One region of the Variovorax sp. P4_D9 genome, then DNA from elsewhere that is predicted to be linked to it. Evidence: predicted binding sites of a transcription regulator. Region 1 holds the regulator's gene; the other holds the start of a gene.

The links. Region 1 encodes FliA, which starts transcription of late flagellar genes. Its sites were predicted from a motif close to CTAAAGTTTNNNNNNNNNNNGCCGNTA; they were not measured.
Region 2: a site for FliA is predicted at 4,010-4,036, ahead of AC1DY5_RS32515 (FliC/FljB family flagellin). Genes of this name have one in related genera too.

Annotation. Positions count from the first base shown of each region.
Region 1 covers NZ_JBFUIU010000088.1:1,011-7,646, forward strand. The annotation lists gene AC1DY5_RS12485 (tripartite tricarboxylate transporter substrate binding protein) at 1-403, shown strand, start outside; gene AC1DY5_RS12490 (M20 aminoacylase family protein) at 411-1,586, shown strand; gene AC1DY5_RS12495 (extracellular catalytic domain type 1 short-chain-length polyhydroxyalkanoate depolymerase) at 1,600-2,607, opposite strand; gene AC1DY5_RS12500 (DUF6429 family protein) at 2,991-3,236, opposite strand; gene AC1DY5_RS12505 (RNA polymerase sigma factor FliA) at 3,644-4,378, opposite strand; gene AC1DY5_RS12510 (MinD/ParA family ATP-binding protein) at 4,420-5,301, opposite strand; gene flhF (flagellar biosynthesis protein FlhF) at 5,312-6,636, opposite strand, start outside.
Region 2 covers NZ_JBFUIU010000398.1:524-7,718, reverse strand. The annotation lists partial or broken gene AC1DY5_RS32535 (hypothetical protein) at 1-233, opposite strand, end outside; gene AC1DY5_RS32530 (flagellar protein FliT) at 250-582, opposite strand; gene fliS (flagellar export chaperone FliS) at 612-1,034, opposite strand; gene fliD (flagellar filament capping protein FliD) at 1,055-2,512, opposite strand; gene AC1DY5_RS32515 (FliC/FljB family flagellin) at 2,677-3,915, opposite strand; gene fliE (flagellar hook-basal body complex protein FliE) at 4,082-4,399, opposite strand; gene fliF (flagellar basal-body MS-ring/collar protein FliF) at 4,679-6,406, shown strand; gene fliG (flagellar motor switch protein FliG) at 6,396-7,195, shown strand, end outside.

The sequences.
Region 1 (6,636 bases):
TATCGGCGGCGGCCAGGTCGACTTCGCGGTGCTGGTGTACAGCGCCGGCATGGGCGCGATGGCCGAGCAGGGTCGGCTGAAGGTGATCGGCCAGCTCGGCGCCCAGCGCTCCGAACTGCTGAAGAACGTGCCGACGGTGAGCGAAGGCAAGGAGCTCAAGGACTTCTCGTTCCAGATTTGGAGCGGCTTCATGGTGCCGAAGAACACGCCCGAGGACGTGGTGCAGCGCCTGCACAAGGCCATCGGCGCCACCCTGAAGGACCCCGGCGTGCGCTCGCAGCTGGCGGCCCAGACGCAGCTTGCATCGCCGCCGATGTCGCTGGCCGAAGCGGCGAAGTTCTACGAGAACGAGACCGCGCGCTACCGTGCGATAGCCAAGTCGATCAACCTGCAACCCCAATAGGAAGCTCATGAGCGCACTCCTCGATCAACTGCACGGCCAGGCAGAAGAATTCATCGGCCTGCGGCGCGACATCCACCACCACCCCGAGCTTGCCTTCGACGAGCACCGCACCGCGGCCCTGGTGGCCGAGAAGCTGCAGGCCTGGGGCTACGAGGTCGAACGCGGGCTCGGCGGCACCGGCGTCGTGGGCCGGCTGGTGCGCGGCAACGGCCGCCGCCGGCTGGGCCTGCGCGCCGACATGGACGCGCTGCCGATCGACGAGGCCACCGGCCTCGGCTACGCCAGCTGCAATGCCGGCGTGATGCATGCGTGCGGCCACGACGGCCACACCGCGATGCTGCTGGCCGCCGCCCGGCATCTGGCCGAGCGGGGCCGCTTCTCGGGCACGCTGAACCTGATCTTCCAGCCGGCCGAGGAAGGCGGCGGCGGCGCGCTCCGGATGATGAACGACGGCCTGTTCGACAAGTACCCCTGCGATGCGATCTTCGCGATGCACAACATGCCGGGCATTCCGCAAGGCCGCCTGGTGCTGCGCGAAGGCCCGGCGATGGCCTCTTCCGACTACGCGACGGTCACGCTCAACGGTGTCGGCGGCCACGGCGCGATGCCGCACCGTGCGGCCGACCCGGTCGTCGCCGCGGCCAGCATCGTGATGGCGCTGCAGACCGTGGTGTCGCGCAACGTCGACCCGCTGCAGGCGGCCGTGGTCACGGTCGGCGCGATCCACGCCGGCAAGGCCAACAACGTGATCCCGCAGCAGGCGACGCTGGAGATCAGCATCCGCGCGCTCGACCGCGAGGTGCGCACCACGCTCGAGCGGCGCGTCAAGGCGCTGATCGCCGCCCAGGCCGAGAGCTTCGGCGTCACGGCGCGGATCGACTGGCGGCCGGGTTATGCGGTGCTGGTCAACACGCCGGAGGAGACCGCCTTCGCACGCGAGGTGGCGCTCGAACTGGTCGGTGCCGACCAGGTCACGCTGCAGGGGCCGGCCGTGCCCGGCAGCGAGGACTTCGCCTTCATGCTCGAGAAGCTGCCGGGCTGCTACCTGTTCATCGGCAACGGCGACGGCGACAGTGCCGGCGCCTGCATGGTGCACAACCCGGGCTACGACTTCAACGACGACAACGTGGCGATCGGCTCGGCCTACTGGGCGCTGCTGACGGAGCGCTTCCTGGTGGCCTGAAGAAAAGCGCTCCTCAAGCGCGGAACTGCTTGGCCGCAAAGGCCCAGACCATCCGGGATGCATCCGGACCGAGCCCATCGCTGAACAAATGCCTGGCGGCTCCGCCGCTCCACGCGTGGCCCAAGCCGCTCACGTCCACGAGGGTTGCCACCGTGCTTCCCTTGCGCTTGAAATCGGTCACGTTCGTCGCATACCTCTTGCCTCTCTGGACAAGGCGGGGTTTGCTCGATACCGCCCCTGAAGCGTCGGCCCATGCCTGGACCGCGGCAACCCCATTGCTCGGTGCCACCGTCTTGTCGCCGCCCCCGTGTATCACCATCAAAGGGGGCCATGACGCGCCCGCCGCCACCGGCGCCGTCGGCAGCGGCTTGGTCGCCCGGTGACCATGCATGGCACCCAGCGCCGACAGGGTGGAGTGCGCCGTACCAGGAGGAATGCCGGAATGCATGACCACCGCCTTGAAGCGCTCGGGATGCCGCGTCACCAGCAGCGCCGCCATGCTTGCGCCGGCGGACAGTCCCGCAACGGCCACGCGCGCGCGGTCCGCGGCGTACATCACGCTCACCTGGTCGATGGCATTCATGATCAAGGCCGCCTCGCCGTAGGCACGGCCGGAAGACGTGTCGAACCAGTTCCAGCAGCCCTGCGGATTGGAGAGGCGGTCCTGTTCCGGATAGAGCACCATGAAGCGCTCGCGGGCGGCGACCGCGTTCATTCGGGTGCTGGTGGCGAAGGTCTTGGCGTCCTGCCCGCAGCCATGAAGCATCACCATCAAGGGAAGCTTTTCGCCGAATCGAACGCCCGGCGGTCGATACAGCCGGTACTTTCGCATGCCCGTGGGCCCAAAGGCCGTACCCGCGAGCCATTGACCGTCGCCGGGTGGCGGCCGCCGCTTTTCGAGCGTCGGCTTGAGAACCCGAGTGGCGGAGCGCGTGTTGGCGCGCAATGCAATGCGAGTGAAGGAGGCGATGCTGCGCCCAAACAATTTGGCCCAGGCAGAGGTCTGTCGTCGTTTGGCCATTTCTTTCTTTCAGGGGTCGCTGGCGAATGAACACGGTATGCGACCAATGGCCGCAATGTGAAGCTTGAGGCGCGAGTTCATCGGCCACCTAAGCGTCGAGCCCGTTGTCGCGTGGTTGCTTTCCTACGCCGCTCGGGTCGCGTGCAAGCACCGCGCGGGCCAGCGGCAAGTCGCCGGCACCATCAAGCTCGACTCGCGTCTTCGAATCGAAGCCCGACCCCCTGGGGAAAACCAGCATCGTCATCGCATGAAGAGTGCAACCGGCTCAGAAGAGATGGCGCAAGCCCAGGTCGTAGCCGTTCGCGCTGTTGAGCATCGTAGACGCCGCGCCCAAGCCGGCAATTTGGCGAGCCGAACTGCATCGCCGGAATCCGCCGTAGCTATCAGCGCTCCGGCGCCGCCCTGTCGGTCCCGAAATACACGGCCGCGAGCTCCTTGGCGCGGCGCAGCCCCTCGTCCGTCAGGTAAACCGACTCTTGCCGGCCGTGAGGTTCCGTGATGAAGCCCTTTTCATGAAGACCATCCATGGTTGCGAAGTCATAGCGCTTCCACACACGTCCGTTCTCGAACTCGAAGACGCCGAGCAACGCTAAGACTGCCTCTTCGACCTTGACCATGTCATATTTCATGGCGTTTCCCCTTGGCGACGGTGGACCCTCTGGACGGGCTCAGACGGCCTGCGGCCGCTGCGCACGGCGACAGTTCGACCTCACGATGGTACTTTGATCAACCGGCGGTGTTTCCGCCAGGGGGTCCGCCCCGGGTGGGGATTCCTACGGGCTCAACTCCGCGCACTGCTGGGGCGGGCTCACATCATCGACGTGGTCCGTCAAAGCGGTCGTTGATCAACGATCACTACACGGCCTTACCCGTGCCGAGGGCATCGGGTGGCCCCCGCAGCGAAATAATGGAGGCGGCGAAGCCGGGGGACATTCGCGGAGGGGGCCACCCGATGCCCTCGGCACGCGCCCCTCACGCACGGCCCGCGCGACAGAGCTTCAACGTTTTCCGCGCCCGTTCCGTCGATGAGGACGCCCTAAAGAAGATCCTTCAGTCGCGCCCGCAACCGGCTGATCGCCTGGCTGTGCAACTGGCAGACCCGGCTCTGGCTGACTTCCAGAATCGCGCCGATCTCGCGCAAGTTGAGCTCTTCCTCGTAGTACAGGTTCAGCAGCAGCTGGTCGCGCTCGGGCAAGGCCGAGATCGCGTCGATCAACTGGTAGCGGAAGCCGCTCTCGAGCAGCTGTTCGAGCGGATCGTCGCCGGCACCCTGGCCCTTGCGGGCCTGCTGCGCGTGCATGTCGAGGAACGGATTTTCCGACTCGCCCTTCGCGAAGTCCTCGACATAGACCAGCTGGCAGCCCTGGATCTCCTGCAGCAGCGACTGGTAGGCCTCCAGGTCCATCTTCAGTTCCTTCGCGATCTCCCCTTCTGTCGGAGATCGGCCGAACCGGTGCTCGAGCACATGGATCGCCTTCTCGACCGCGCGCGCCGACTGGCGCAGGCCGCGCGAGCCCCAGTCGCTGGCACGCAGCTCGTCGAGCATGGCGCCGCGGATGCGTTGGCTGACGAAGGTCTCGAACTGCGCGCCCTTGTTGTCCTGGTAGCGGCCCGATGCATCGAGCAGGCCCAGCATGCCGGCSTGGATCAGGTCGTCGAGCTCGACGCTCGCCGGCAGCTTGGCGATCATCTGCAGCGCGATGCGCCGCACCAGCGGCTGGTGCTGCTCCAGCAAGTGAGACTTCTCAATGGTGCCCTGTGCGGTGTACACGTGCGGTCCTTTGTTGCTTGACGGTTGTTCGATTCGTTCGCTCAGGCGATGGCCGTGTTCGGCATCGGCGTCGCCCGAAGGGGCGGCAGGCCGATGCGCGGCCCTCCCGGCGGCATGGCAGTGGATCGCGGGACGTGCCCGCGAGCGACGGCGGTGCGCCAGGGCCAGCCGCCCATGTCGACCGCGACACGGCGGAAGTCCACCGCCGCCGAGCTGGCCGGGAAGGCCTCCACCACGGTCTGCCTCAGCCGCCGCGCGTCCGCCAGATGCGCATCGGCGCGCACCCAGCCGGCCGCCTCGAGCGACACCGCGAGATAACGCCCGCCGGTGCTGGCGAGGTTGTGGGTGATCCGTTGCGCCTCCTCGACGCCGGCCACGCCCTCGACCAGGAAGCGCAGCTGCTTCAGTCCATGCGCGTAGTGCAGCCGCTTGATGCCCGCGTAGGCCGCGGTGATCGAGGCCGCGTTCGGCCGCAGCACCAGCAGCAGCTCGTCCGCCAGCCGGGCCAGCGACGACAGCCGGCCCTCGGCGTCGATCTGGGCGTCGATCAGCACCACGCCGCCGGGGCACAGCAGCCTCGGATCGATCTCGGCATGCCGATCGCCGAGCGGCGCCGGCAGCACGCCGACACCGCAGTCGGCGCGGGCGATCGCGCCTTCGCGGGTCAAGCGCCGATCGGCGACATCGGCCAGGTCGCCGAGCGGGTCGATGGCCCAGGCGGCGCAGATCGCCGCCGCCGTGCCGCCGTGTTCATCGAGCACCAGCACGTCCTTGCCCTGATGGACCAGGGCCGCACCCAGGTTCATGGTGGCCTCCGAGGCGCCACCGCAGGGTTCCATGCCGGCGACGGCAACGACGCGCGTGGGCGTGTGCGCCAGCAGGCGCCGCAATCCATCCGCCTGATCCGCAACCAGCTTGCTCATGCGTCGCTCCTCAACCTTGTTGCTCCAGCACCCTGGGCTGCCGGGCCGGCGCGGTGCTCTCGGTGCCGAGCGCCTCGAGCAGCATGAAGAGCTTGTCGACACCGACGAACAGTGCGTTGCCGGTCAGCGGCCCGCTGGATCGCACCGGCCGCCCGGCGAGCTGGTTCAGCAGCATTCGCGTTCGATCGGCCCACTCGCCCTTCGCCTGCAGCAAGCGCCAGACGGTGGTGCTCACCTGGCCGGCGATCAGCAGCCGCTTCATCATGTCGGGGTCGCCGAGCTCACCCATGCCGCCGATCAGCTGCACGCCCTGGCGCAGCAGGCGGAAGCAGGGGTCGGCCTCGGCCGCCCAGCCCTGCCATTGCGCGAGTTGCAGCGCGCTCACCGCGTGGCCCAGGTTCGACAGCAGGTAGCTCTGGGCCAGGATATTCTGGCCCCGCGCATCGAGCACGCGCGTGACCACGCAGCGCAGCCGGGGCAGCGCACGCGGGTCGATGACGGCCGAGGGGCTGAGCCTCAGCAGCACCTCGGCCTGCGCCTCGCACTGCAGCGCGGGCTTGCCGCGGAACATCACCGCACGCGCCTCGCCGAATGCGAGGCCGAGCCGCGCCAGCTTGCCCGGTGCCTCGGTCACGGGATCGACCACCGCGGTCGAGCCCGGTGCCCGCGCCAGCCAGCGCTGGCCCTGGGCCTGCCATTCCACCATCGACTCGATGCCAGGCAGCCGGAGCAGCACATGCACCAGCGTGCGGCCGAGCGACTGCTGCCGCAGCCACTGGACCTGGCGCAGGCCCTGCCGGCGCCGGGCCTCCATGCCCGCACCGACGGCCGCCGTCGACAGCCACTGGTTGGGCGCCGCCAGCGGCAGGCCGTTGCGGTCGGACAGCAGCAGGCTGCCCTGGCATTCGTAGGCGTCGCCGCCCTCGTTCGAGCGCAGGCCGACCTGTCCCGAAAGGGCCAGCGCATGGGCATCGCAGCCGGCGGCAATCTCGCTGCGCGCCTGCACCAAGAGGTCCTCCAGCACCGACTTCTGGCCGATGGCCTCGTCGCCCGCGTTGCGCCATAGGCGGCGCGCAGCCTCGAATCCGATCTGCGCCCCGGCCAGTGCGCCGGCGGCGGTCGCAAGCTCCTGGGCATCGTGCGCCATGGCCCGGATCAGATTCTGGTATTGCAGCCGCAGGCGGTCGGTCTCGGCCCGCGCCTGAACGACCTGGGCCGACGGCGCAGCACCGGCGGGCTCGTCCTGCATGTCGACCTCGGCCGGCACGAACAGCGCGTTGTGGCGGCGCGGCTGGAACACGCTCCCGACCAATTGCGAACGATCGGCCAGCATCA
Region 2 (7,195 bases), on a different contig from region 1:
TCGCGCTCCGGAGGCTGATGCGCCGCTGCGCCCGGCAGGCTGGTCGGCCCTCCGGGCAGCACGCGGTCGAGCGCGGCCTTCGATGGCAGGCGGACGTCGTTCTCGACCCTGAGCACTTGCGCCACCGCACCGGGCGCGCCGATCTGGGCTTCGGCCTTGATCGCGAGCACATCCAGCCGCGGCGACGCCTTGACGGCGAGCAGCGCGTCGATCAGTCCGGTGAGTCCACTCATGGCCAGCTCCCGCGCTTCAGTGCGGCGGCCCGTAGGCCTTGCCCAGGCTGCGCCGCTGCTGCAGGTAGCTCATGTGGGCGATCAACTGCTCGATCTGCGGCTTGACCAGCCCGCAGACCTCGTCCTGGTCGGCGCGGATCCGCTCGATCAGGCGCAGCGTTTCTTCGAGCTGGCTCGGCTCCAGCGGCTCCAGCGGCACCAGGACCTTGAGCCGGTCGACGATCGCCGCGCATTGCTCCTCGAGCGCGGGAAGGCGGCCCCACTCCTTGGAGCGGGCCAGCTCCGCCATGAGCGCAACGCCCGAGGCCAGCTGCCCGTAGCAATGCACGACTTCACTCCTGGTCGCCATGTTGTCCCCTGTGTTGTTCGCCGGGCGCGTCATGCGCGCGCCGGGCCGGCGTCGATCTCGCGCCAGGCCGATGCAATGTCTTCGAGAAGGCCATCGGCTTCGTCGAGCGCCCGCGTATCGTTGCGCAGGTTGGCATAGAGAAGCCTTTGGATGATGTAGCCGTAGAGCGCCGACAGGTTGGCCACCAGGGCCTCGCCTTCGGGGCCCGCGGCCTTGGCGTCGAGTGCGGCCTTGAGGCCGTTGTCGACGATGTCGATCGCCTTGGAGATGGCGTTTCCCTTGGGCCCGATGTCGCCGTTCGACATGTGGTGGCGGGCCATGCCGATGGTCGACTTGGCGCCATCGAACAGCATGCAGATGAGCTGGTGCGGCGAGGCGCTCATGGCGCTGGTCTCCACGCCGACACGTGCGTACGCGAGGGCGCCAGTCCTGAAAGTGTGCGGGGAGTACATGCGCGGTTCCGATCCTGGTCTTACTTGCTGCTGCTGCTCGTCGCGTTGATGTCATTGAACTGCTGCGTGAGATAGCTCATGGTGCTGTTCATGCTGCTGATCAGCACGTCCAGTTGCTGGAACTGCGTGCGATAGCGCGCCACCGTGTCGCTCACGCGTGACGACATCGCCGTGTAGTCCGCATCCAGCTGCTTGAGAGTCGTATTGACGCCGGCCGTCGCCACCTGCAGAACACCGCCAGTCGAGGTCATGCCGCTCACGAGCGTGCTGAGCTGGTTGCCATAGCCGGCCGTGCTGTCGGTCGCGTTGGCGAACAACCTCGAGACACCGTCCAGCTTCGTCGAGAGCGCAGTGTTCAGCTTGGTCGAATCGATGGCCAGCGTGCCGTCCTTCTGGAAGGACACGCCGATCTCGGAAAGCACCTTCATGTCGTTCGGTCCACCGGCCTGCGGCGTGGTCAGCGCCTGGCGGATCTTGGTCTGCAGGTTGCGCAATGTGGAGTCGCCCAGCAGCGCAGCGCCGGTCTTGGTGGTCGCGTTGTAGGCCGTGAGATTCGCCGCCGTCGCCTGCAGGTTGTTGTAGGCCTGCACGAAGCTGCCGATCGCCGCGGCCACCGATGCGGTGTCCGTCGACAGGTTGACGCTGGTGGTCCCGATCGCCGCCACGCTCAACGTGGTGCCCTGAATCGCTTCCTTGACGGTGTTGCTGGCACTCGACACGGCGATGCCATTGACGGTCAGCTTGGCGTCCTGGCCACTCAGCGTCTGCGTCAGGTTCTGCGTCCCCGCAGGATCGTTGGCCAGCAGGGTCTGCAGCGCCGCATCGCCGGTGACGGAAATCTTCATGCTGGACGCGGCACCGGTCTGCGTCGAAGACAGCACCAGGCGCTGCGGCGATCCGCTGCCGTCATTGACGATGCTGGCCGTCACACCGGCCTTTGCCGCATTGATCGCATCGCGGATGCCCTCGAGCGAGTTGTTGCTGGCGTCGATGGTGATGGGCGTCGCGGTGCGCGTCCCATCCGGGGTGAAGCTGGAGCCGGTGTATTTGCCGATCGTCGCATCGAGCGTGCCGCCGGCGATGGTTCCGAAATCGATCGTGACCGTTCCGACGCCGATGGCCGTCTTCGCGCTTGCCTGCCCCACCGTGACCAAGGCCTGCGCCTGCGCCAGTTGCGTCACGTTAATCGCGTAGCTGCCGGCAACGGCGGTGCCGTCCGCGGTGGCGGTCAGCATGCTGGTGTTGCTGGAGCCGGCCTTCACGCCCTGGAACAGCGCCGGCGAAGCGAGTGCCGTGGCAGCCGACTTGAGTCCGCCCAGCACATTCGAGATCTGCCCGTAGGCGGTCAGCTTGGTGGTGTAGCTGGTCTGCTTCGATTGCAGATCGACGAGCGGCTGGCTCTCGGCGGTCTGAAGTTGCGTGAGCAAGGTGCTGAGGTCGAGGTTCGATCCGACGCCGAGGCTGCTGATGGTCATGATGTGATGTTTTCCTGCCTACTTCTGAAGCCTCGCGGCTCATGCACATGAATTCGCTGTCCTCCGCGGCCTGGAGTTGCCAGGCTGCAGAGGACAGCGCAGGCGCCGGAGCGCCTGCACCGGCCGACGCCCTCCCACGCGGAGAGGCGTCGGCGCCTTGGCCCGGATTACTGCAGGAGCTTGAGCACGCCTTGCGTGGTCTGGTTGGCCTGCGCCAGCACCGAGGTGCCAGCTTGCTGCAGGATCTGGGCGCGGGTCATGTTCGACACTTCCGTCGCGTAGTCGGCGTCCTGGATGCGCGAGCGCGAAGACGACAGGTTGGTGATCGAGGTACCGAGGTTCGAGATCACCGAGTCGAAACGGTTCTGCACTGCACCCAGCGAGCTGCGCAGGTCGTCGACCTTCTTCAGCGCTGCGTCGATGGCGGCCAGCGGGCTGGCGGTCGAGCCGGTTTGCAGGCTGTTGGCGGTGATCTTCGACGTGTCGACGGTGAATGCGGCAGTGCCCGCGGTGGTCGTCGTGTCGGCCGATGCCGGGTCGAGCGCGACGTAGCGGTACATCGTGGTACCGCTGGCAGCACCGGTGAAGCCTTGGTTCACCAGGGAAGACGCCTCGCCAGCCGATGCGGGCGTGATCGCGACTTCGGCGAACATGTTGCCGTTCTTGTCGGTCACGGCATTGCCCGTGAGCGTGGCGCCACCCGCGGCCAGTCCGAGGGCCGTCGACAGGGTGTCGGTGGTCTTTTCGGCCACGGTCGTGAGCGTGACGGCCGTGGTGCTGCCATAAGCGGCTTGCAGCTGGGCGGCGCTGGGCTTGTCAGCGGTGGAGGCTGCGGTCACGCCGTCGAAAGCGGTCGTTGCCGTCGCGACCGGGCCGGCCACGTTGAAGCCTTGCATGCCGAGCGTCGTGGAGCTGATTTCCTGCAGGTTGATCTTGATGGTTTCGCCATCGTTGGCACCCACCTGCACCGTCAGGGGCTTGGCCGAAGCGGAGAGCACCTTCACGCCATTGAAGTCGGTCTGCGCCGACGTGCGGTCGATTTCCGCCAGGCGCTGGGTGATTTCGTCCTGGATCGACTTCAGGTCGGAGGGCGAGTTCGAACCGTTGGCGGCTTGCACGGTCAGTTCGCGAACGCGCTGCAGGTTGTTGTTGACTTCGGTCAACGCGCCTTCGGTCGTTTGCGCCAGCGAGATGCCGTCGTTGGCGTTGCGCTGTGCCTGCGTCAGGCCGTTGATGTTGGCCGTGAAGCGGTTGGCGATGGCCTGGCCGGCAGCATCGTCCTTGGCGCTGTTGATGCGCAGGCCGGAAGACAGGCGCTGAATCGCGGTGTTCAGCGAAGCCTGCGACTTGCTCAGGTTGTTCTGCGTGAGCAGAGAGAGGCTGTTGGTATTGATGACTGACGCCATTTTCGACTCCTGTTGACAAAGGTTGTGGACTCCGGCCAAGGCCGTAACGCTGGACCCGCTCCCACCGTGAGACTCAAGCCATCGTTGGATCAGTTATCGGCACGCCCTCGGAAACCTTTAGGGCCCGGCCCAAATATTCGCCGGCCCCGTCCACGACCCTTCGGAGTCAAGCCGGCAGGCTCATCACTTCCTGGTAGGCGCTTACGAGTCGGTTGCGCACCTGGAGCCCGGTCTGGAAGGCCACGTTGGCCTTCTGCAAGTCGACCATGACGTCGTTCAGCGCGATGCCCGGCTTGCCGAGCTCGAAGGACTCGGCCTGGCCGTAGGCCTTGGTCTGCGCGCCGCTGATGTTGTCGAGCGAGCGCTTGAGCTCGGCGGCGAAGCCACCGCTCTCGGTGGGCGCGGCGGCAGCGGGCGAGAAGCCGGCCTGCACGGCGGTGGCCCGCATCTGTTGCAGGACGGATTCGATGGCAGCAATCGACATGGCTTTCCTTGTTTACTTTGGTGTTGCTTTAGAAGCGCCCAGGCGCTCCGTCGTCCTTTCAGCGTAGCAAGGGAAGACCCCGATACAAGCCGCCAACAGACGGCTAAAGCCCCCGTTGTTCGGTCCATCGAATTTGTTACGGCTCCTCACAATCAACCGCGAAACGACAAGCCCGCTGACGACTTCAGCGGCCTACGGCATGACCTCTGAACAACAACCTCACTTCCTCCGCATGACGACGCACCTTCCCGGCGCACCGGCCAGCGAGGGAACCCGCGCATGAGTTCGACGGCACCCGCGATCGACGCGCCCGCGGCGTCTTCGCTCCCCGCGCTGCTCGAGCGCCTGCGGGCCCAGCCGAAGCTGCCGATCGTCATCGGCGCCGCAGTGCTGGTGACCGCCGTGGCCGCGTTCACGCTGATGAACCGCGGCCCCGACTACAAGGTGCTATACACCAACGTCTCGGACCGCGACGGCGGCGCGATCATCGCGTCGCTGCAGCAGATGAACGTGCCATACAGGTTCGCCGAAGGCGGCGGCGCGATCCTGATCGCCGGCGACAAGGTGCCCGAGGTGCGGCTCAAGCTCGCCGCCCAGGGCCTGCCGAAGGCCGGCGGCGTCGGCTTCGAACTGATGGACAACCAGAAGTTCGGCACCAGCCAGTTCGCAGAGCAGGTCAACTACCAGCGCGCGCTCGAAGGCGAGCTGGCGCGCTCGATCGAATCGGTCGGCACGATCGAATCGGCGCGGGTGCACCTCGCGCTGCCGAAGCCCTCGCTGTTCGTGCGCGAGCAGAAGAAGCCCTCGGCCTCGGTGGTGCTGACCCTGCAGCGCGGCCGCAGCATCGACGAGGGCCAGGTCAGCGCGATCGTCCACATGATCTCCAGCAGCGTGCCGGAGCTCGACCCGAAGGCGGTCACGGTGGTCGACCAGCGCGGCAACCTGCTGTCGGCGGCCAACAGCGGCGCCCGCAGCCTGGACGTGAGCCAGCTCAAGTACGTGCAGGAAATCGAGAAGGGCTACATCCGCCGCATCGAGACGATCCTGCAGCCGATCGTCGGTGCCAACAATGTTCGCGCCCAGGTCGCGGCCGACATCGACTTCTCGGTGATGGAAAACACCGACGAGAAGTACAAGCCCAACCAGGAGCCCGGCAAGGCCGCCATGCGCAGCCAGCAGTCGAGCGAATCGCTGCAGCAGGGCGGCACGCCGCCCGGTGGCGTGCCCGGCGCCCTGTCGAACCAGCCGCCCGGCACTCCGAGCGCGCCGATCACGACTGCGCCGCGGCCCGGCACGCCCGGTGCCCCGACCGCCAACGGTGCCGCGAACACCGCCGCAGTGGCGACCAGCTCGCATTCGACCGGGCCCAGCAACTCGCGCAAGGACGTCACGACCAACTACGAGCTCGATCGCTCGATCCGCCACGTGCAGCAGGGCGCCGGCGGCATCAAGCGGCTGTCGGTGGCGGTGGTGGTCAACTACATGGACGCGAGCGACGGCAGCGGCAAGAGCAGGCTGCGGGCGCTGACGCCGGTCGAGATCGAGCAGATCCGCAACCTGGCCCGCGAGGCGATGGGCTTCAGCCAGGAGCGCGGCGATTCGCTCAACGTGGTGAACAGCGCCTTCGCCGACGACAACAAGGAGCCGACCGCCGCCGCAGTCCCGTTCTGGCGCGATCGCGACAACCTCGAACTCGGCAAGAGCCTGGGCCAGTATCTGCTGCTCGGCTTCCTGGCGCTGTTCGCCTGGTTCGCGGTGCTGCGGCCCCTGCTGCGCAAGCACCTGGCGCCGCCGCCGGCCCCGGCACCGACCGTGTCCGAGCCCGTCGCCGCCGGCGACGCGCCGAAGCAACCGGAAGAACCGGCGATCTCTGCCGAGGAAGCCCTGCGCCAGCGCGAGGCCCTGCGCCAGAAGGTCGACCTCGACTACGCCCATCAACTCGCCGACCAGGATCCCAAGCTGGTCGCCACGCTGATCCAGCATTGGATGAACACCCATGATCAGTGAAAACGGAACCCGCAAGAGCGCCATCCTGTTGATGGCCCTCGGTGAAGACCGCGCCGCCGCGGCGCTGGCGCACCTCGCCACCAGCGAGGTCCAGACCCTGGGCCTCGCGATGGCGAAGCTCTCCTCGGTCTCGAAGGACGAGCTCAACGCGGTGCTGTCCGAGTTCCGCCACGAGACCGAGCAGCTCTCGGCGCTGCACCTGGGCTCGAGCAGCTACATCCGCGCGGTGCTCAAGAAGGCGCTCGGCGACGACCGCGCCAGCAACCTGCTCGAGGACATCCTGCAGAACGACGAGCCGCACAGCGGCATCGAGCGCCTGAACCAGCTCGAGGCCAGCGAAGTGGCCGAGCTCATCCGCGACGAGCATCCGCAGATCCTGGCGACCGTGCTGATCCACCTCGATCGCATGAAGGCCTCGGAGGTGCTCGAGAAGCTGCCGACCCGGCTGCGCCACGACGTCATCATGCGCGTGGCCACCTTCGGCGGCGTGCAGCCCTCGGCGCTCATGGAACTCACCGATGTGCTGACCGAGATGCTCTCGGGCCAGGGCCTGAAGCGCAGCCGCCTGGGCGGCGTGCGCACCGCGGCCGAGATCGTCAACCTGATGAACAGCGCGCAGGAAGAGGAAGCCATCGCCCACGTGCGCGAACACGACGAGGGGCTGGCGCAGCGGATCATCGACGAGATGTTCGTGTTCGAGAACCTGCTGAGCCTGGAGGACCGCAGCATCCAGCGCCTGCTCAAGGACATCGAGTCCGACTCGCTCATCACCGCGCTCAAGGGCGCGCC